2 linked regions of the Thiocapsa rosea genome follow. The protein of the gene in region 1 binds, or shares a complex with, the protein of each later gene. Links are inferred from orthologs where the notes say so. Each region holds a gene or a part of one and is shown on either strand. Other genes may lie near its edges.

The links.
Region 2: the proteins of BDD21_RS00275 (region 1) and BDD21_RS09685 are in contact, whole or in part, in a crystal structure (PDB 1YFN), measured with the Escherichia coli proteins. The link is inferred for Thiocapsa rosea from one-to-one orthologs.

The regions. Positions count from the first base shown.
Region 1 is NZ_RBXL01000001.1:47,258-57,501, forward strand. What follows is about bases 2,923-5,618. They hold BDD21_RS00275 (sigma-E factor negative regulatory protein), read right to left. Parts: upstream 4,703-5,618; coding sequence 4,142-4,702; downstream 2,923-4,141. Other genes in these bases: BDD21_RS00265 (SoxR reducing system RseC family protein), read right to left, coding at 2,923-3,179; BDD21_RS00270 (MucB/RseB C-terminal domain-containing protein), read right to left, coding at 3,187-4,158; rpoE (RNA polymerase sigma factor RpoE), read right to left, coding at 4,851-5,429. Also shown: BDD21_RS00255 (AI-2E family transporter), read left to right, coding at 1-1,049; BDD21_RS00260 (DegQ family serine endoprotease), read right to left, coding at 1,106-2,524; more of BDD21_RS00265, read right to left, coding at 2,700-2,922; nadB (L-aspartate oxidase), read left to right, coding at 5,698-7,326; ppsA (phosphoenolpyruvate synthase), read left to right, coding at 7,681-10,059. UniProt on the Escherichia coli protein: An anti-sigma factor for extracytoplasmic function (ECF) sigma factor sigma-E (RpoE). ECF sigma factors are held in an inactive form by an anti-sigma factor until released by regulated intramembrane proteolysis (RIP).
Region 2 is NZ_RBXL01000001.1:2,177,214-2,187,653, forward strand. Bases 3,076-5,967 are described here. They hold BDD21_RS09685 (ClpXP protease specificity-enhancing factor), read left to right. Parts: upstream 3,076-4,208; coding sequence 4,209-4,727; downstream 4,728-5,967. Other genes in these bases: BDD21_RS09675 (cytochrome c1), read left to right, coding at 3,076-3,346; BDD21_RS09680 (glutathione S-transferase N-terminal domain-containing protein), read left to right, coding at 3,592-4,197; BDD21_RS09690 (DUF3301 domain-containing protein), read right to left, coding at 5,010-5,324; BDD21_RS09695 (hypothetical protein), read left to right, coding at 5,422-5,844. In the rest of the region: BDD21_RS09660 (Nif3-like dinuclear metal center hexameric protein), read left to right, coding at 1-604; petA (ubiquinol-cytochrome c reductase iron-sulfur subunit), read left to right, coding at 784-1,377; BDD21_RS09670 (cytochrome b), read left to right, coding at 1,377-2,621; more of BDD21_RS09675, read left to right, coding at 2,618-3,075; BDD21_RS09700 (DMT family transporter), read left to right, coding at 6,031-6,357; BDD21_RS09705 (AI-2E family transporter), read right to left, coding at 6,470-7,540; BDD21_RS09710 (hypothetical protein), read right to left, coding at 7,549-7,965; BDD21_RS09715 (TraB/GumN family protein), read left to right, coding at 8,187-9,392; BDD21_RS09720 (YqiA/YcfP family alpha/beta fold hydrolase), read right to left, coding at 9,431-10,024; BDD21_RS09725 (hypothetical protein), read right to left, coding at 10,060-10,440. UniProt on the Escherichia coli protein: Enhances recognition of ssrA-tagged proteins by the ClpX-ClpP protease; the ssrA degradation tag (AANDENYALAA) is added trans-translationally to proteins that are stalled on the ribosome, freeing the ribosome and targeting stalled peptides for degradation.

The sequences.
Region 1 (10,244 bases):
GTCCACCTGCCCGTGGCCTCCTCGTCGCGGGCGCCTTCGCGCTCGTCATCGGCCTCATGAAGCTTTCGGCCCCCATCCTCGTACCGCTCCTGCTGGCTGTGTTCATCGCGATCATCGCCACCCCGGCACTCAAATGGATGCGGCGGCGCGGCGTGCCCAAGTGGGGCGCGCTCGCGGTGATCATCTTTGTGCTCCTCGATATCGGGAGTCTCCTGGCGCTGGTCACCACGGGCGCGCTGGAGGGGTTCAGAGATAGCCTGCCGACCTATCAGGAGCGCTTCCTGATGCTGAGCGATCAGCTCGGGGGCTGGATGGAAGGTGTGGGCGTCGGCGGCTCGCGCGAGGCCATCCCGGATCTCCTGGACCCCAACAAGGTTGCGGTCGCTGTGCGGTATCTTTTGTCGAATGCCAGCGGTTTCTTCGCCACCGGACTCCTGGTACTGCTCGCCGTCACCTTCATCCTGCTTGAGGCGAATACGCTGCCCGCCAAGCTGAAGGTCGCCTTCCGGATGACGGAGGCGGGTGATGCGCGCATGAAGCGCCTGCTGGACTCGATCAAGCGTTATATGCTGATCAAGAGCCTCACCAGTCTCGGTACGGCCGTGTGCGTGTGGCTCTGGCTGTGGTTTCTCGGCATCGACTTCGCCGTGCTTTGGGCGGTGCTGGCCTTCTTCCTGAACTTCATCCCCGTCGTCGGCAACATCGTGATGATGATCCCGGCGGTCCTGCTTGCGCTGGTGCAGGTGGATGTGTCGACCGCGATCTGGGTGGCGGTCGGTTATCTCGTCATCAACACGGTTATCGGCAATGTCCTGGAGCCCCGGATCATGGGTAAAGGGCTGGGCATCTCGACGCTGGCCGTCTTCATCGCGTTGCTGTTCTGGGGATGGCTGTTCGGCACGGTGGGGATGTTCCTGGCGGTGCCGCTCACGGCCGCCCTGATCATCGGGTTGGACGCGAGCCCGCATACGCGCCCGATCGCGATCTTGCTCGGACCGGCAATCGAGCCCGAGCCGGAACCCGTGCCCGAGCTCGAATCCAAACAATAGTGCGCCGGACGCCTCGGAGTACGCCGCGTACGCTCGGTCTGTTCAGGCCACCCGAATCAGGGCACCCGAACCGCATGAAACATGCGCCCGTCGCCCCGCTGGACCAGAATTGCAACGGACCGACCCGACTGGATGGCATCGAGGATCCGATTGAAACCGACCAGATCCTGAACCGGCTGGTTGTCGAGCATCAGGATCACGTCGCCCGCAATCAACCCCGCCTGCTCCGCGGGTCCGGGCTCGACCCCTTCGACCAGCACACCGCCGGCGACGACGGCCAACTGCTCGCGCTGCTCCGGCGTGATCTCGCCCACGAAGAGGCCGATCCGATTCGCGGACACCTTCTCCGGCTCGCCGGGGCGCGCCGCGATCTGATCCTCTTCCGGTAGCTCGCCGATCTCGATGCCGAGATCGACCAGCTCGCCGACCCTGAGCACTTGCATCTGCACGCGCTCGCCGACCGGTGTCATTCCGACCATCGGCGGCAAGGCGCTCGAGGTCGGGATCTCACGTCCGTTGAAGGTCACAATGATATCGCCCGGCCGGACCTTCGCGGCCTCGGCCGGACTGCCCGGCAAGACCTGTGCGACCAATGCCCCGCGCGGCTGCTTCATCCCGAAGGATTCGGCAAGCTCCCGGGTCACGTCCTGAATCAACACGCCCAGCCAGCCGCGGCTGACGCGGCCCGTGGTCTGCAACTGACCGACCACATCCATCACCACATCGATCGGGATCGCGAACGAGAGTCCCATGAAGCCGCCCGTACGGCTGTAGATCTGACTGTTGACGCCGACCACCTCGCCGTCGAGGTTGAACAGCGGCCCGCCCGAGTTGCCGGGATTGATCGCCACGTCGGTTTGGATGAAGGGGATGTAGTTTTCGCTCGGGAGACTGCGGCCTTTTGCGCTCACGATGCCCGCAGTGGCGGAGGACTCGAAGCCGAAGGGCGAGCCGATCGCCAGCACCCACTCGCCGACCTTGAGGTCCTGAGAGACGCCGATCTTGACCGCCGGGAGCCCCTCGCCCTCGATCTTCAGGAGTGCGATGTCGCTGCGCTTATCGGTGCCGACCACGGTGGCCACGAACTCGCGCCGATCACTGGTGCGTACGACGATCTCCTCCGCACCTTCCACGACGTGGGCGTTGGTCAGCACGGATCCATCGGTCGAGATGATGAAACCAGACCCGAGCGAGCGCGATTGGAGGCTATCGTCCGGAAGGGTGCCGTCTTCGCCGAAGAAATGCCGAAAGAAATCCTGAAGAGGACTGTCCTCCGGGAGATCCGGAACGGAGAACTCAGGCAACTGCGTGGCCGCGACCGGGGCCTGCTTGGTGCTGATATTGACCACCGAGGGGCCGTTCTCGGCGACGAGATCCACGAAGTCCGGAAGCATCCGGCTGGCCGCAAGACCGGGCAGAAACGCGCCGCAGACCAATGCCACGAGGGCGAAGGAGAAGATCGGGATGGGACGCATGGATGCTCCAAGATGAACGGGTTCAATCGGGCGGCCGCGTCGGCCGCAGCAATGCGGACGTTGCGATATCGCGTTGGGGGACTGCCGAAACCGCGTCGGCCGCTTGATAGGCTCGTCCTGACGGGCGGCTTCGCCGGAAGGTCGCCCTATAAGGATCGGATTGCAACGACCTGAATCAGGTCGCCGTTGGAATCCCGACCGGCACGCCCCGCTCGACCCGACAGACCACCGCCTGCTGCTCAGGACGATTCCGTGAACGCGCACTGTAGCCGCGCAGCCAGAGCAGCGCCAGAGCGAAGCCGATCACCGCACCGAGAAGCGCCGCCACATCGGCAAAGCCACCTTCGGCGATCCCGGCAAGTGCGTCTCCCGCAAGCGCACCGCCGAGCAGGCCCGCCAGCGGTGCAAAGTAAACCGCAAAAGAGGCCGAAAGCAGACCCTGCTCGGAGATCCCGAGCATGACCCGCTCGCCGACCGACGCCTGCGCCTGATTCAATGCATCGACATGAATCGCGCCGCGCCCGAAGAAGCGCTCGATCAGCGATGTTCCGCAGGCGCCGTTCGCAGCGCAACCCCCGCAGACCGTGCGCCGCTCGATCCGCACCCGAGCATAGGAACCATCGATCGAGACCACGACACCGGATTCCTCGATCATCGGCGAACTACTCCGGCGTTCTCTCGACATGCCGAGCACCGCGCACGGCGGCTTCGACGGTCGCGGACGGGACCTCGCCGACAGCGGTAATCTGGTAGCCGTCGACTTGCCGACCGGCCGCATGCACGGCGCCGATGTGGGTCGATCCGCTCAGGCCGTCGCGTGTATCGTCTTCGATATAAACGGAATACGCTGAAAGTCTGTCGGTAAAGAGAAAGTGCTCCACCGCCGCACCGCTCGGGTGGTCCATTACGCCGTGGCTGACCAATTGGAAGCCGAGCGGGCGCTCGTCGAAACGCCAGCGGCCCTCCTCCCGGGCTGCCGGGGCGCCGCGCAGCCCGGCGGCCGCATCAAGACTTGCAGGCACGGCCGGAGCATCGGTATCGATCGTAATGGCGGTGAACATCAGCTGCTCCAGCGAAGAGCCATTGCTGTCGATCAGATCGGACTTCAGCGGAAGGAAGGTCTCTTGATCGAGATAGAAGCGGTACCCGTACCTCAGGTCATCGCGTGGGATGATCCCGACCACCTCCGTGTCGCGCCCGGCAACCCGCGCGACCCCTTGGATCTCGATGCGATAATGATCGCCGAGCTGCTCCGGGGCGATGCCGTCGGTGTTCAAAAGCCCGCCGGCTCCGGACGGCCGTTTAACGGAAATCGGATGTCCGTCGGGCAGCACACACATCACCCGATCGCGCTCGCGCGTCACGGCCTTGACCGGACCGCTCAGGGAGAGTAACCGCTCCTGGACCTGTCCCTTCTCGTAGCGATGCACCAGGTGCAGCGCCTCGAGACGATTGTCGTGGGAATAAACCAGTGTACCCTCGTAATTGAGCGACCTCAGTGCCTCTGACATGCGCTGAAGAAGGTCGCTCGCGCGTTGGGTCACCTCATCGGCAAGGCTTGCCTGGGCCAACAGCGAGAGTACGAGGAACAGGCCCAGCCGGGCCGGACAACAGGGATTAACGGCCCGCTTCATAGCCAACGAAGGTCGCATAAGGCAGCATGCCCTTGGCCCCGGTCGTCGGGGCGGTCTCTTGATGGGTCACGAGGTAGAGATCCAGTTTGTTGGCCAGCTCGGGATGGTCCAGATCCCAACGCTTCGCGGGGATCGCAACGGCAGCCGGCTGCGCAGCAAAGGTCGGCGCCGTAGCGGGAACATTCGGCAGCGAGCCGACGCCGTCGAAGAGACTGGGAACCACGAATACCGCAAGAAAGGCGGCCGCTGCAGCCAGCGCAATCCCGGCGATCGGGCGCCTGGCTCTGCGCCGACCGGGCTCCTGGAGGCGTGGAGCAAGGATGACGGGCTCATGGGCGATCCGCTCGCGAACCGCATCGGCAACCCCGCGATAGGATCCTTGGACGGACTCGCCGCGAATCGCCGAACCGATGGCGTGAAAGCGCTCCCACGTACCCCGCAGGTCGGGGTCGTGCACCATCGCATCGACGAGGCGCGCGGTACCGGCGGAATCGAGCACGCCGTCCTGAAGCTCGGAAATGCGTTGTCGTAGCTCGTCGCTCATTGCTGCATGCCTGGGCTGAGAATTCGTGTGTTGGATGGCCGGCACCGCGGGAACAACTCAAGCGCCGCGGTCGGTCGATGAAGCCGCCGAACGGATCCTGCTTCCCATGACGCAGACCGCTCGCTGCCGTTTTGACGCCTAAGAGCCGTCATGGTTCGAGGAGCGGCCTCAACCGCTTGTCGATTGCATCGCGGGCACGGAAGATTCGCGAGCGCACGGTGCCGATCGGGCAGGCCATCGCGGTCGCGATCTCCTCGTAGCTCATGCCCTCGAGTTCGCGCAAGACAATCGCCGTGCGCAGATCCTCAGGGAGGTCGTCGAGCGCACGCTGCACGGTCTGCGCGATCTCGTCGGTCAGGGCAAGACGCTCGGGGGTGCCCGAATCGCGAAGGCGAACGCCCATATCCATCTGCTCGGCGACCTCGGCCTCGACATCGTCCCCCGGAGGACGGCGTCCCTGAGCCACCAGGTGGTTCTTCACCGTGTTCACTGCGATGCGATAGAGCCATGTGTAAAACGCACTCTCGCCACGAAATGCCGGAAGCGCGCGGTAAGCCTTCAAAAAGGCATCCTGGCTGACGTCCATCACCTCGCTCGGATCACGAATATAGCGGGAGATCAGATTCGCCACCTTTTGCTGATACTTCAACACCAGGAGGTCGAACGCGCGCTTGTCGCCGTTCTGGGCGCGCGCAACGAGCACCTGATCGGCGGTGCGCTCAGACATGGACGCAAGCCCTGGCGCTGCTGACCAGCAATTCCGTTGGCATGGACAATTCCCCGATTCGGAAGTTCGTGAGCCCCCTCACGTGCGGCCGAGGCCCCCTAAATAAAGCGACAAACCTTGATCCCGCCCATGAAATGGGTGAGTTTACGGCGAACCGCCCCGATCGCCCAACTCAACCGCAGAGAACGCGGTCGAGAGCATCGCGAAGGGATCGAACCTCAACCCGCCCGCCCCCAACGCCCGTGCGCCCCAAACGAAGGTTCCCAACATGCCAGCCACGCCTCATCGCTACGACGTCCTGATCCTCGGCAGCGGCGCCGCCGGATTAAGCCTCGCGCTGCGCCTGCACGAAGACCTTTCGGTCGCCGTGATCTCCAAGCGCGAGCTCAGGGAAGGCAGCACACTCTATGCGCAAGGCGGCATCTCGGCCGTGCTGGATGCGACGGACTCGATCGAATCCCACGTCCAAGACACCCTGAAGGCCGGCGCCGGGCTCTGTGACCGTCGCGTGGTCAAGCACATCGTGGAGCGCGGACCGGACAACATCCGCTGGCTGCTCGATCAAGGCGTGGAGTTTACACGCGACGAGGCGAGCGCATCGACAGGCGGTTATCACCTCACCCGCGAAGGCGGTCACACCCATCGCAGAGTCATCCACGCCGCCGACGCAACCGGCCGCGCCGTGGCAACGACGCTCGAAGCACAGGTGCGCGGCAAGCCGAACGTGACCCTGTTCGAGCAGCACATCGCCGTCGACCTCATTACCTCCAAGCATCGCCCCGGCAAGAAAGACCATCGCTGCCTCGGTGCCTACATCTTGGATTTGGGCACGGGACAGGTCGAAGTCTACCTTGCACGTTTTGTCGTCTTGGCGACCGGGGGTGCCAACAAGGTCTATCTCTACACCAGCAACCCGGACGTCTCCACCGGCGACGGCATCGCGATGGCGTGGCGGGCCGGGTGTCGGGTGGCGAACATGGAGTTCATGCAATTTCACCCGACCTGCCTCTATCACCCGGAGGCGCGATCCTACCTGATTACGGAGGCGTTGCGCGGAGAAGGTGCGCGTCTGTTGCTGCCCGACGGCGAGCGCTTCATGCCTCGGTTCGATCCACGTGCCGAGCTCGCCCCGCGCGACATCGTGGCCCGCGCCATCGACCACGAGATGAAGCGCCTCGGTACCGCTTGCGTTTATCTCGACATCTCGCACCGGCCGGCCGACTTCGTCATCGAGCATTTCCCGACCATTTACCAGCGCTGCCTGGAGCTCGGAATCGACATCACCACGGATCCCATCCCGGTGGTCCCGGCGGCACATTACACGTGCGGCGGCGTGATGGTGGATGACCGAGCCCGCACCGATCTGCCCGGCCTCTACGCAAGCGGCGAGACCGCGTACACGGGTCTGCACGGAGCGAACCGGATGGCGAGCAACTCCCTTCTCGAGTGCCTGGTGTACTCCGAGCTCGCGGCGAAAGACATCGCAAGCCTGACGAACGAGATTCCGCACCCGCCCGAGGTGATGCCCTGGGACGAGAGCCGAGTGACCGAGCCGGACGAAGAAGTGGTGGTGACACACAACTGGGACGAGCTGCGTCGTTTCATGTGGGACTATGTCGGCATCGTGCGCACCAACAAGCGCCTGCGCCGCGCCAAACGCCGTGCAGATCTACTCCAACAGGAGGTCATCGAGTACTACAGCAAATTCCGAATCAGCAACGACCTGATCGAGCTGCGCAACCTGCTCGAGGTGGCGGACCTGATCATCCAATCGGCGCTGCGCCGGCGCGAGAGCCGCGGGCTGCATTACACCCTGGATTATCCGGACAAGGACGCGACCCAGCGTACCCCGACCATCCTGATCCCGGACAGCTACCGACCACGCAGCGGCGACTGAGCCTGCACCGTTTCGAGCCCGAGCGGCTTCGGCTCGGTGGACTTTGCGCTCGCGCGTCCACCCTACCGGCGGAGATGACGAGCAACACGCGGAAAACAATACTCAAGATTGACTTAGACCGAAGGCGACCATTTTCGAAGTAGGTTATATTGCCGCGTTACGTCGGAGCGCTTACGGAGATCTTTGCGGGCATCAGTGCGCTATCCGATTCGATGCGTCGCCCGACCCGACCGTCGCGCACCTGCGGCACAACGGCACCGCCCCGGTTCCGCCCGCCTCCGATCGCCTCCGATCGGTTCCGCCCGGCTCCGATCGGTCCCGCCCGACATCCCCCGCAATTGGAGAACGATCAAGATGACCGACTATGTCCGCTGGCTGAGCGAGCTCGGAATGGACGACGTCCCCGTCGTCGGCGGCAAGAACGCGTCGCTCGGCGAGATGATCCAGAACCTCACCGACGTGGGTGTTCAGGTGCCGGGCGGATTCGCGACGACCGCCGACGCCTACCGTGAGTTTCTCGCCAAAGACGGACTGGACGAGCGCATCCAAGCGGTTCTCGACGCACTGGACGTCGACGATGTCACGGCGCTCTCCCAAGCCGGTCCGCGCATCCGCGGCTGGGTCATGGAGCAGCCCTTCCCGGCGGCACTGGACGCGGCGATCGACGATGCCTTCGCCCGCCTGACCGCCGAGGCCGGCACGGCTGCGGTCTCCTGGGCCGTGCGCTCCTCGGCCACTGCCGAGGATCTGCCCGACGCCTCCTTCGCCGGCCAGCAAGAGACCTTCCTCAACGTCGAGGGTCTGGACAATATCAAGCACCGGATCAAGGAGGTCTTCGCCTCCCTATTCAACGACCGGGCCATCTCATACCGCGTGCACCAGGGCTTCGAGCACCGCAATGTCGCCCTCTCGGCCGGCATCCAGCGCATGGTGCGCAGCGATCTCGCCGCATCCGGCGTCATGTTTACCCTGGATACCGAATCAGGCTTTCGCGACGCCGTCTTCATCACCTCGAGCTACGGGCTCGGCGAGATGGTCGTGCAGGGCGCAGTCAACCCGGACGAGTTCTATGTCCATAAGCCGACGCTCGCCGCCGGCCGTCCCGCCATCCTGCGCCGCAGCGTGGGCGACAAGGCGATCCGCATGGTCTACGACGGTACCGCGGGCACCAAGAGCCCGGTGCGCACCGAGGACGTCCCGGAGGCCGATCGCCTGCTGTTCAGCATCACGGATGCCGAGATCGAGCAGCTCGCACGCCAGGCTGTGCTGATCGAGCAGCACTACGGCCGTCCGATGGACATCGAATGGGCGAAGGACGGCAACGACGGCAAGCTCTATGTCGTCCAGGCGCGTCCCGAGACCGTGCAGAGCCGCTCGGGCAACGTGATCGAGCGCTATGTGCTGCGCGAGAAGGGTCCGGTGCTCACCACCGGGCGCAGCATCGGCAGCCGCATCGGCGCCGGCGCGGCCAAGATCGTCTCGAGCATCGCCGACATGCACCGTGTCGAGGCCGGCGACGTCCTCATCACCGACATGACGGATCCGGATTGGGAACCGGTGATGAAGCGCGCGGCGGCCATCGTCACCAACCGCGGGGGCCGCACCTGTCACGCCGCCATCATCGCCCGCGAGCTGGGCGTGCCCGCGGTGGTGGGCTGCAACAATGCGACCGATGTGGTGAAGGACGGCCAGCTCGTCACCGTGAGTTGCGCCGAGGGCGACACGGGTCTCATCTACGACGGCAAGCTGGCGTTCGACTACAAGACCGTCGAACTCTCGGCCATGCCCGAGATCCCGGTGAAGATCATGATGAACGTCGGTAACCCGGACCGCGCCTTCGCCTTCGCGGCGACACCGAACGCCGGTATCGGTCTGGCGCGTCTGGAATTCATCATCAACAACATGATCGGGATCCACCCGAAGGCGCTGCTCGAATTCGACCAGCTCCCGGCGGATCTGAAGGCGCAGATCATGCCGCGCATCGCCGCCTACACGAGCCCACGCGAGTTCTACATCGCCAAGCTCGCCGAGGGCATCTCGACCCTGGCCGCCGCCTTCGCGCCCAACACGGTCATCGTGCGCATGTCGGATTTTAAGTCCAACGAGTATGCCAATCTGATCGGCGGCAAGCGCTACGAGCCGGAAGAAGAAAACCCCATGATCGGCTTCCGCGGCGCCGGGCGCTACGTGGCACCGGACTTCAAGGCATGCTTCGAGCTCGAATGCGAGGCGCTCAAGCGCGTGCGCAACGACATGGGCCTGACCAATGTCGAGATCATGATCCCCTTCGTGCGGACCCTCAAACAGGCCAAGGCGGTCGTCGAGGCGCTCGCCGAGCAGGGACTGGAGCGCGGCAAGAATGGGCTGCGGCTCATCATGATGTGCGAGCTGCCCTCCAACGCCGTGCTGGCCGAGGAGTTCTTGGAATACTTCGACGGCTTCTCCATCGGCTCCAACGACATGACCCAGCTCACGCTGGGACTGGACCGCGACTCGAGCCTGGTCGCCGAGAGCTTCGACGAGCGCGATCCCGCCGTGAAGAAGATGCTCTCGATGTCGATCGCCGCCTGCCGCGCCCAAGGCAAGTATGTCGGCATTTGCGGGCAGGGCCCGTCGGACCACAAGGATTTCGCCGACTGGCTGCTCAAGCAGGGGATCACCAGCATCTCGCTCAATCCGGATACCGTCATCGATACCTGGATCTATCTGGCGGAGCAAGCGAAGACGCTCTGAGGCTGAACCGCGTCCCCGCGCGTGCTTGCGGGTGCCGGGGTCAACATGCCTTCGGTCACTTCCGGCGCGGTTGTAGGGACGCGGTTCAGAACATCAGGTCATCGAGTGGACAAGCGCCGTAGGGTGGACAAGCGCAGCGCAGTCCACCAGCGCCGGAGCAGGGTTCGGTGGACTTCGCGTTCGCT
Region 2 (10,440 bases), 2.1 Mb from region 1 along the record:
CGAGGCCGCGATTGCATGGGGTGCGGACGCGATTCTGGTCCACCACGGGTGGTTTTGGAAGAACGAGGCGCCCTGTCTCGTCGGGATGAAGGGGCGGCGCGCAAGGCGATTATTCAAGGCCGGAACCAGCCTGATCGCGTATCATCTCCCGCTCGACGCGCATCCGCAGGTGGGCAACAACGCCGCCTTGGCTGCGCACCTCGGGTGGGTCGATGCCGAGCCCGTGGCGGATCGCCGAGGGGTCTTGTGGTCGGGGCGTTTGAACTTCGGGTGCTCGCCGGAGGTCTTCGCTGCTCGGGTCTCGGAGCGCTTGGGGCGCCCTGCGACCCTGATCGCCGCGGGCCGAGAGCGGATCGAGCGGATCGCTTGGTGTACAGGCGGCGGCCAAGGATACATCGAGCAGGCGGCCGCGCTCGGCGTCGATGCCTATGTGAGCGGAGAGATCTCGGAGCAGACGACCCACGCGGCGCGCGAGCTCGGGGTCGCCTTCATCGCGGCCGGACATCATGCGACCGAGCGCTATGGGGTTCAGGCCCTGGGTGCGCACCTTGCCGATCGGTTCGGGCTGGAGCATTGCTTCATCGAGATCGACAATCCGGCCTAGTCCGATCATCCGCTCGGGGTTCGGCCGCTTTGCCTTGACCGATCCGACCGGAATACAAGACAATGCCCGGTCGATTTTGTAGAGAATCGGCATATTCTGATCTTCATTTCATGACCATGCGTGAGCCGCCAGCCGATAAGCTGTCTATGGGGCTCGCGCCAGCCGGGGGTTAGTGGCTTATGAGCGCACAAGGCGTGAACAAAACCAGGCGGCGTGTGCTTGTCGCCGCGACCAGCGTGGTCGGAGCCGTCGGAGCCGGCTTCGCCCTCGTACCATTTATTGCGTCGATGAACCCGAGCGCCAAGGCGCGTGCCGCGGGTGCGCCGGTCGAGGCCGACATCAGCCAACTGGAACCGGGCGCGATCCTGCGCGTCAAATGGCGCGGTAAACCGGTTTGGGTCGTCAGCCGCACGCCGGAGATGCTCGAGGCCTTGCCGACACTGGACGGCCAGTTGGTCGATCCGGCATCCGACTTGCCGCAGCAGCCGGAGTATTGCCAAAACGCGACGCGCTCCATCAAGGAGCAATACTTTGTCGTTATCGGGATCTGTACGCACTTGGGTTGCTCTCCGACCTTCCGGCCGGAGTTCGCCCCCGACGACATGGGAGCGGCATGGCGCGGCGGCTTCTTCTGTCCCTGCCACGGCTCCAGGTTCGACCTTGCCGGCCGGGTGTTCAAGGGTGTTCCGGCCCCTACAAATCTGGTGATTCCCGTGCATACCTACATCAATGACACCACCATCTTGGTCGGTGAGGATCGAGGAGCGGCTTGATGAGCGCAGAAAAGTCCGAGAACCTCAGCTGGATCGATAAGCGATTCCCGCTGACGGAGACCTGGAAGGCACACCTTTCCGAGTATTACGCCCCGAAGAACCTCAACTTCTGGTCGTTTTTCGGCTCGCTGGCGATCTTGACGCTGGTGATCCAGATCGTCTCCGGCCTCTGGTTGGCGATGAGCTACAAGCCGTCGGCCATGGATGCCTTCGCGTCGGTCGAATACATCATGCGCGATGTCGAGTGGGGGTGGTTGATTCGCTACATCCACTCTACGGGCGCATCCGCCTTCTTCATCGTCATCTATCTGCACATGTTCCGCGCCTTGCTGTGGGGCTCCTACCGCAAACCGCGCGAGCTGCTGTGGATCATCGGTGTCGTGATCTATCTGGCGATGATGGCGACCGCCTTCTTCGGCTATCTCCTGCCCTGGGGACAGATGTCGTTCTGGGGTGCACAGGTCATCGTGAATCTGTTCGCGGCCGTTCCCGTCGTCGGCGACGATCTTGCGGTCTGGGTCCGTGGCGACTACGTCATCTCGGATACGACGCTCAATCGCTTCTTCGCCTTCCACTTCCTCTTGCCGTTCGTGTTGGCCGCCCTGGTCTTCCTGCACATCGTTGCACTCCACCATGTCGGCTCCAACAACCCGGACGGGGTCGAGATCAAGGAAGGCCCGAAGGGTAATCGCTGGAGCGACAAGGCGCCCGCGGACGGGATCCCCTTCCATCCGTACTACACGGTGAAGGATCTGGTCGGCGTGGTCGTGTTCCTCGCGATCTTCTCGGCCATCGTCTTCTACGCACCGACCATGGGCGGACTCTTTATCGAGGCCCCGAACTTCCAGCCGGCCAACCCCTTCCAGACCCCCGAGCACATTGCTCCGGTGTGGTACTTCACGCCCTACTACGCGATGTTGCGGGCGGTGCCGCCGATGTACGGATCCCAGTTCCCCGGCGTGGTCGTGATGTTCGCGGCGATCCTGATCCTCTTCGTGTTGCCGTGGCTGGACCGCAGCAAGGTCAAGTCGATGCGCTACAAGGGGCCGATCTTCAAGGTGATGACGGGGCTGTTCGCGATCTCCTTCATCGTGTTGGCTTGGCTCGGCCTGCAACCGGTCGATCCCTTCCTGACCCTGTTGTCGCAGATCTTCACGTCCATCTACTTCGCCTACTTCCTGCTGATGCCGATCTACAGCTCGATCGACAAGACCAAGCCCGTTCCGGAGAGGGTGACCTCATGAGAAAGCTGATCATCGCCGCACTGGCGTTGCTCCTGCCCGCCGTCGGCTTCGCCGCCGGTGGCCACGTCAAGTTGGAGAAAGCCAATATCGATCTGAGCGATCAGGCTTCACTGCAGCGCGGGGCCAAGTATTTCGTCAACTACTGCATGGCCTGTCATTCACTCAGCCACATGCGTTATTCACGCATGGCGGACGATCTGGGGATCGACGACAAGGTTCTCCGCGAGAATCTGCTGTTCGGCGATGCCCAGCCGACCGATATGATGGTCAACTCGATGCGTCCTGCCGACGGCGAGGTCTGGTTCGGCACGGCGGTGCCGGATCTCACCTTGGTGACGCGCTGGCGCAGCCCGGACTGGGTCTACACTTACCTGAAGAGCTACTACGCGGATCCCACGCGGCCTTACGGCGTGAACAACGTGATCTTCCCCTTGGTGGGTATGCCTCACGTGCTCGGTGATCTGCAGGGCGTGCAGGAGGCGATCGTCGAAGAGCATGCCGGACACGAGCCGACCATCGCCGGCGTGAAGCTGGCGCAACCCGGAAGTCTGGCCCCCGAGCAATACGACACCATGGTGCGAGACATCACCGCGTTCCTCACCTACGCGGGTGAGCCGAGCCAAATGGAACGGCGCCGGATGGGGATCTATGTCCTGCTGTTCCTCGGCCTCTTCTTCATCGTGGCCTTTGCGCTGAAGAAGGAATACTGGAAAGACGTCCACTAGCGGTTGTCGCGTATCGCGTCGGCCTCGATTTGCCGAGGCCGACGCCTGTTCTCTCCGTTTTGCGGGTCGAGCCGGAAGCGATTGCTTCCGGCTCGACGCTTCCGATTCACTGTTCGACAGACGAGCGCAATGCTCAAGGCAGCTGACCCGGACGGTCGGCGATATCAGTTCCTCGGGCCCGACCGGGCTTTGTCCACATGCTGGAGAAGGGAAGAATGGCTGTGGCTGCGAGTAGACGATCCGTGATGACGCTATTTTCCGATCCCACCTGTCCTTACTGCCATCGTGTTCGGATGGTGCTCGCCGAGAAGGGTATCGCAGTCGAGGTGGTTGACGTCGACGCACACGACCTTCCGGCGGAGGTGATGGACTTCAACCCCTACGGGACCGTTCCGACGCTTGTCGATCGGGATCTGCGGCTCTACGAGTCGCGCATCATCATGGAGTATCTCGACGAACGTTTCCCCCATCCCCCGCTGCTGCCCGTCGATCCCGTCTCGCGTGCGAGCGCCAGGCTGTTCATGTATCGCATCGATCGGGATTGGTACACCCTGATGGGCCGTATTCGGCTCGGGAGTCCGACCGAGGCGGAACAGGCACGCAAGGAGCTACGCGAGAGCTTGGCCGTCACAGCGCCGGTCTTCGGTGCTCATACCTTCTTCATGAACGACGAGTTCTCTCTGGTCGACTGCTGCATCGCGCCGCTCCTGTGGCGACTGCCGGTCCTGGGTATCGAGCTGCCGCCCCAGGCCGAGGCGTTGCGGGTCTATATGCGACGCATCTTTGCCTGCGATGCCTTCCGTAAGAGCCTCACCGAGGCCGAGAAGGAGATGATCGCGGACCTGTCCTGATGGAGGGCCCGATGGAGAGCGAGACCGACACCATGACATCGACGAAGCCTTATCTGATCCGGGCGATCTACGAGTGGATCCTGGACAACGATATGACGCCGCATTTGGTGGTGGATGTCCGTTATCCCGGGGTGCAGGCTCCGAAGGAGTTCGTCGAGGAGGAGCGTCTGGTGCTCAACCTGTCCCCGAGCGCGGTGCGCGCGCTGGTCCTGGGAAACGAGCAGATCGAGTTCAACGCGCGTTTCGGCGGCGTGGCTCGGGATGTTTACTTCCCCGTGGAAGCGGTGCTGGGCATCTTCACGCGCGAGAACGGCCAGGGGATGGTTTTCCCCGAGCTGGCCTATCCGCTTCCCGGCGAGCCCGAGGCCGAGCCGGACTCCACTGCACACGTCGAGCAGAAGCGAAGCAAGCCACGATCGGTCGGTTCGCCTCGGGGTATCCAGAGTCCCCAAGGCCCCCAAAATCCCAAAGCCCCTTCAGGTAAAGGAAAAGGGAAGGGCGGTGGTCCGACGCTGAAGGTCGTCAAGTAAGGTCCGAGCGAGGCCGAGCCATTCCAACAAATGATGCATCCCGCACTGGACGGGGTTTAACGTGATTTCCGGGAGTAATCATCCCGACAGCGAGTGCCTGGAAGGCATCGAGTCTCCGATGCCGTCAGTCTCGAGCAAACCGTCGCAGAATTTGTCGTTGTCGTGTGCGTCCGGAATCCGATGACGACAACGACAACGACAACGACAACGACAACGACAACGAGTAGAGCCTTCGGCCACTTTTCCTGGTTGCGGCTCTGCCGGTAGATCCTTTTCCGGAAATCAGGCGTCCTGCGCCTGCGTCGGTAACCCGAAGCTCAGATCCTCGAGGGTCATTCCCCGCATCACCAGATAACCGCTGCGGCGTCCGACGCCTTCTTCGCTGAAATCGAAACGATAGACGCGGCGCATCCTCAAGCCTTCCGAACGCCAGGCCAGGCCAAGTCGTCGCATGGCGACCGTTTGATCCAGAAACTGCAGATCCCGTTGACGGCAGGCGGTCTTGCAGATCTCGGTCGCGATCTCCCGCGCGCGCATGGTGTCGAGCCAGAACCAGCCGAGCAAGAGCAGAAAAAAGACGGCGAGCAGATTGCTCATTCAAACAGCTCCTCAAGTGTAACGGGCGCAATGCGGCGAAAACTCACGTGTGCTCGGTATATAATATCGGCCCTTCGACAACAACGGAGTGACCGAGATGAAGAGACGTATTTTGTCGGCCCTTATCGTGTCATGTACCGCGCTGGGTCTTGCCGCTTGCGGCCAGGACCAAGCTCCGGTCGAGGAGGCCGCCGCGCCGCCCGCGGAAGAGGCGAGAGTGCTCGACCAAGCGGTCGATGCGGCGAAGGATGCCTCGGATCGTGCCGGTGAGGTTGCGGCCGAAACCAAGGATGCGGCCTCGGAAGCTGCGGATGCGGCGATGGAGCGGGCCGAGGCGGTGCGTGACCAAGCCGAGCAGGAAGCCAAGGCAATGATCGAGCAGGTCAAGAGCTTCCTGGCGGAGGATAAGGAGGAGATGGCGCGCGAGTCGATGGACAAGCTGTCTGCCATGAAGGAGTCAGTCTCCGACGCCGTGCGTGCCGAGATCGAGCGTCTGGAGGCCATGTTCTCCGACGCCTAAGGAACCGACGCGTCGCCCCGTCCGGGCCCGCCCTCCCGCGCAGGGCGGGCGGTGTCCCGGGCTCTCGTTGTCGCGGGTACGCCGCATCGGTCGGCCGCCGCGTCCCGCGCGGATCGTTTTATTCACCGTCACTCGAGGCTCGGCGATCGCTGCACCGTCGCGAGGCGATGTCGGTTGGGATCGCTTATGGCTTGGCTCTATCTCGTCGTCGCCGGTATCTTCGAGTGGGGTTGGCCCGTCGGCCTGAAGCTCGGGATGACGGACGCCGGCCTGCGCTGGGGCTGGATCGGATTCGCCGTCTTCTGCATGGTGGCGAGCGGCGCCTGCTTGCTCGTCGCGCAGAAGAGTATTCCCATGGGCACGGCCTACGCGGTTTGGACGGGTATCGGCGCCGTCGGGGCCTTTGCCATCGGAATCGTCCTCTTCGCCGAGCCGGCCACCCTGCTGCGCTTTCTCTTCGTAGGCATGATCGTGCTCGGCATCGTCGGGTTGAAGCTGGTCTCCGGGCCTTAAACCGCGCTCAGCGCGGTATGCGATGTCTTTAGGATGGGATCGGCCCCGGCAGACTTGACGACCATTGGAGCCGGTGCAGTTTAAGACATTCCGCGAATCCGGCGCCGCTCCATCATCGCTCGAGAGGTCCGGTCGGGCGGTCTCGATGCGGCTCTCTGATCTCCGGCCCCAGCATGACGGCGATCGGACGTGTCTGCGGGTTGGCGTCCAGCGCGATCTTCAGCGACATGGTGAGAGGCACGGACAGAAACATGCCGACCGGTCCCAGAACCCATCCCCAGAACACCAACGAGACAAAGACCACCAAGGTGGAGAGGCCGAGTCCGTAGCCCATGATTTTCGGCTCGAGGATGCTTCCGACCAGGGTGTTCACCACAATATAGCCGAGGGCAACGAGGACGGCGCTCTGCAGGTCGATCTGGACGAGCGCGAGCAGGACCGCCGGAATCGCGGCCAGGATGGAGCCGATCGTGGGGACGAAGTTCAACAAAAAGGCGATTAAGGCCCAAAGCACGGCATAGTCCACCCCGAGGATCGTCAGCCACGCCCAGATCACGACGCCGGTCCCCGCGCTGGTTAAGGTCTTGATCCCCATATAGCGGTTGATGCTGTCGAGGACGATATGCATCCGTTGCGTGGAGGTTTCGGGCGAGACGAGCGCGGCCCGCAGCTTGGCCGGCAGCCCGGCGGCCTCGAGCAGGATGAAGACCACGGTGAGCAGGATGAGAAAGGCGTTCGCGAGCACGCCGCTGAGTCCGGATACCAGGTCTCCCGCCAGCCCCAAGACGCGCGCGGGATCGATATAGGTTTGCAGGGCCTCGCGCGAGGTATGCAGGCCGACGCCGTCGAGCCATCGCGCGAGGTCGTCCACGAGGAGCTTGAGGCGTTCCTGGTACTCCGGGAGGCTCTCCTGGAAGCCGTCGAGCGATCCCGCGACCAGGATGGCGAGAACGCTGCCGAGACCGCTGATCGCCAGGACCACCAGCAGCATCGCGGCCCAGTTGGGCGCACCGCGACGGCGCAGTTCGCGCAGCGGTGGTGTTGCGATGACGGCGATGAAGACCGCGAGCAGAAATGGCGTGATCAGGGATGATGCCGCCCGCATGCCCGCAACAACGACGATGAAGGCCGCTGCGGCAACCAGGAAGCGCGTGGCGGGTCCGAGGCCGGGATTGGAGACCATGAGCCGCGCTAGCGGGTCGCTCGGCGCGTTCCGGCCGGTTCGAACCGGGGTAGACCCGATTGCAGCCACCAGGTGTTGGTCACTGCGTCCCACCGCCAGACCTGTCGGTCGGTCAGCTGCTTGACGACCTGGGCGTCCTCGAATAAATAGTCGATGACGACGACCTGATTGGCGCTCTCGTCGGCTTGGATGACCGGCGGCTGGGTGACGTCGTAGCCGGTCACGCGCAGCTCGTCGAAGATCTCCGGGAGCGCCTCGGTTTTGCGTTGATCCGGATGCAGGAAACCGAGCGCCGTCTCGTAATAGCCCCAGCGCAGGGCGGACTGATAGCCGCTGGTGGCGGCCTGGAGTGCGACGGCCCGACGGTCCTTCTCCACAACCGCGCAGCCGGCGCCCGAGAGGCTGGTCAGGAGCAGGGCAAACATCGGCACGACGCTCCAGCGCGTGATGTGCCCGGGCGCTTGCGGCCGGTGCCGTGAACCTTTCGGTGGAGCCATCGTGCCCTCGAAGTTCGATCTCATGTGCGTGTGCATCATCCCGGGATGATAAGCCAAGCCCCGGGGCGCGACCAACGTCGGGGCACGCCTCGCGATCTGCGGTATCATTCCTGGCCGAATGTTCTACCCCTAGCCGGTCCTCAATAGCGATGCCTGAATCCATCGAGCCGAAACGCGAGATCGTCGTTGCCGATGTGCGGCTCACGCTTCTCGGAACCGCCCACGTCTCGCGCGCCAGCGAGGAAGAGGTCCGCGCCCTGCTGCAGAGCGGTGTGTACGACGCGGTGGCCGTGGAGCTGTGTCCCAGTCGCTTCGGTGCCTTGATGGATCCCAAGTCGCTGTCGGAGATGGACCTCTTTTCGGTCATCCGCCAGCGGCGCGTCTACATGGTGGTTGCCAATCTCGCCTTGTCGGCCTATCAGCAACGTCTGGCGGATCAGTTCGGCATCGAGCCCGGTGCCGAGCAGCGCACGGCGGTGCGCGTCGCTAAAGAGTTGGGTCTGCCGGTCCTGCTGATCGATCGGGAGATCGGCGTCACCCTGAAACGCATCTCGGCCAATCTCAGCTGGTGGAAACGCTACACCCTCTTCACGGGGCTCTTGGCCGCCATGCTGACCTCGGAGAAGGTCAGCGAGGAGGAGATCGAGCGGCTCAAGGAGGGTGACGTCCTGGAGACGACATTTGCCGAGTTTGCCCATGATCGGCGGGATCTGTTCGTCCCCCTGATCGAGGAGCGCGACCGTTACATGGCCGCAAAGCTGCGCAGCGAGCCTGCGCGGGCGGGCGTGAAGCGTGTCTTGGCCGTCGTGGGTGCCGGGCACCTGAAGGGTATCGCCGAGGCGTTGGAGAAGGAGGCCGCCGCCCCCTCCGCGATCACGCGGGCGCTCGAGGAGGTCCCCCCGCCGAGCCGTTGGCCGCGCATCCTGTCGTGGGGTCTGGTCGTGTTGATCTTGAGCGGCTTTGCCTTCGGCTTTTCACAGAGCACCAGCTTGGGGTGGGGACTGGTCGCGGCCTGGGTCGTCATCAACGGGGGTCTTTCCGCCTTGGGTGCCTTGCTGGCCGGCGGACACCCCTTGACAGTGGTGGCTGCGTTTCTCGCTGCGCCGCTGACATCGCTGAACCCGACCATCGGTGCCGGGATGGTGACGGGTGCAGTCGAGCTTTCGATGCGCAAGCCCAGGGTATCGGATTTCGGCCGGCTGCGTCTCGATGTCGCGACCTTGCGCGGCTGGTGGCACAACCGTGTCGCCCGCGTCTTTCTGGTGTTTCTCTTCAGTACCCTCGGCTCCGGGATCGGCACCTACGTCGCCGGCTTTCATATCGTGGATCAGTTGTTTCGCGTCGGCGTCCCCTGACGTCTCGCCTGCCGATCACGCAGGCGCGCCGGCTGAAATCAGGGGTCGGTCCGGTCGAGGCCGTCAAGGTGGGCTCGGATCGTCTCGATCGCCTCGTCGAGATGCTGAAACGCATGATCTCCGCCCTCCCAGATCATAAGACGGCCGCACGCGGCATAGATGCGCTCGGCGATGCGCGAATCGATGACCTCGTCGCCGCGCTCCAGGAACAGGGTGCTCGGCGTGCCGTCGCAGGGATCAGCGACGCCGTAGGGTCGGGTGCTCTCGATCAGGTCTTCGCTGACTCGATACTGCTCGCCCTCCGCCGTGGTCATGGTCTCGCCGATGTGTTCTCGGAAAAGATTCCAGGGCGTGAGTGCCGGATTGATCATGTACAGATGCGAGAACCGAAACCGGCGGGCCAGGTATTGGCCGTAGAAGCCGCCCATAGAGCTCCCGACCACGGTGGGCTCGATGCACTCGTGCTGCTCGCGAAACGTGGCGAAAAAGTCCGATAAAACGGCGACGGCATCCGCCGGGCGGTGCGCCGGGTAGTCGAGGGCGACGACCGGATGCGGGGCCAAGCGCTCGCGAAGGCGATTGGCCTTGAAGGATCGGCTCGAGCTGTTGAGTCCGTGGATATAAACGAGCATGTTGTCGGTGTCTTCGCAGCGCCGCGTGAACGGCGTCAGGGCGCTCGCTCTTGAGCCTCGAGCCGCTCTTCTTGGCATGAGGCGGGCAGGAGGCGACTGGTCTCGGCGTCGGTCAGGCCCGCGGGAGGACCGAAAAACGTCACGCGAAACACAAGGCAGCGATCGATAAACTCGCGCGTGCTTTTGGGCATCGGCACCCGTGCGCGTACGATGGAACCGATGAGCTCGGTTCCGTCACGCAAGAGTGCGACAGCGTCCATCGCCTCGCGCGTGGCTGTGGCGCTCGCGTCGCAGGGCAGCACCGGGGCCATTCGGCCGAGTCGATCCATCGCGACCGCGAAGGTCGGCCAGACATCGAAAATCGCCGGGTCGGTGCGCAGGATCTCGCACTTGCGTTTGGCTGCGTCGGCCAACGC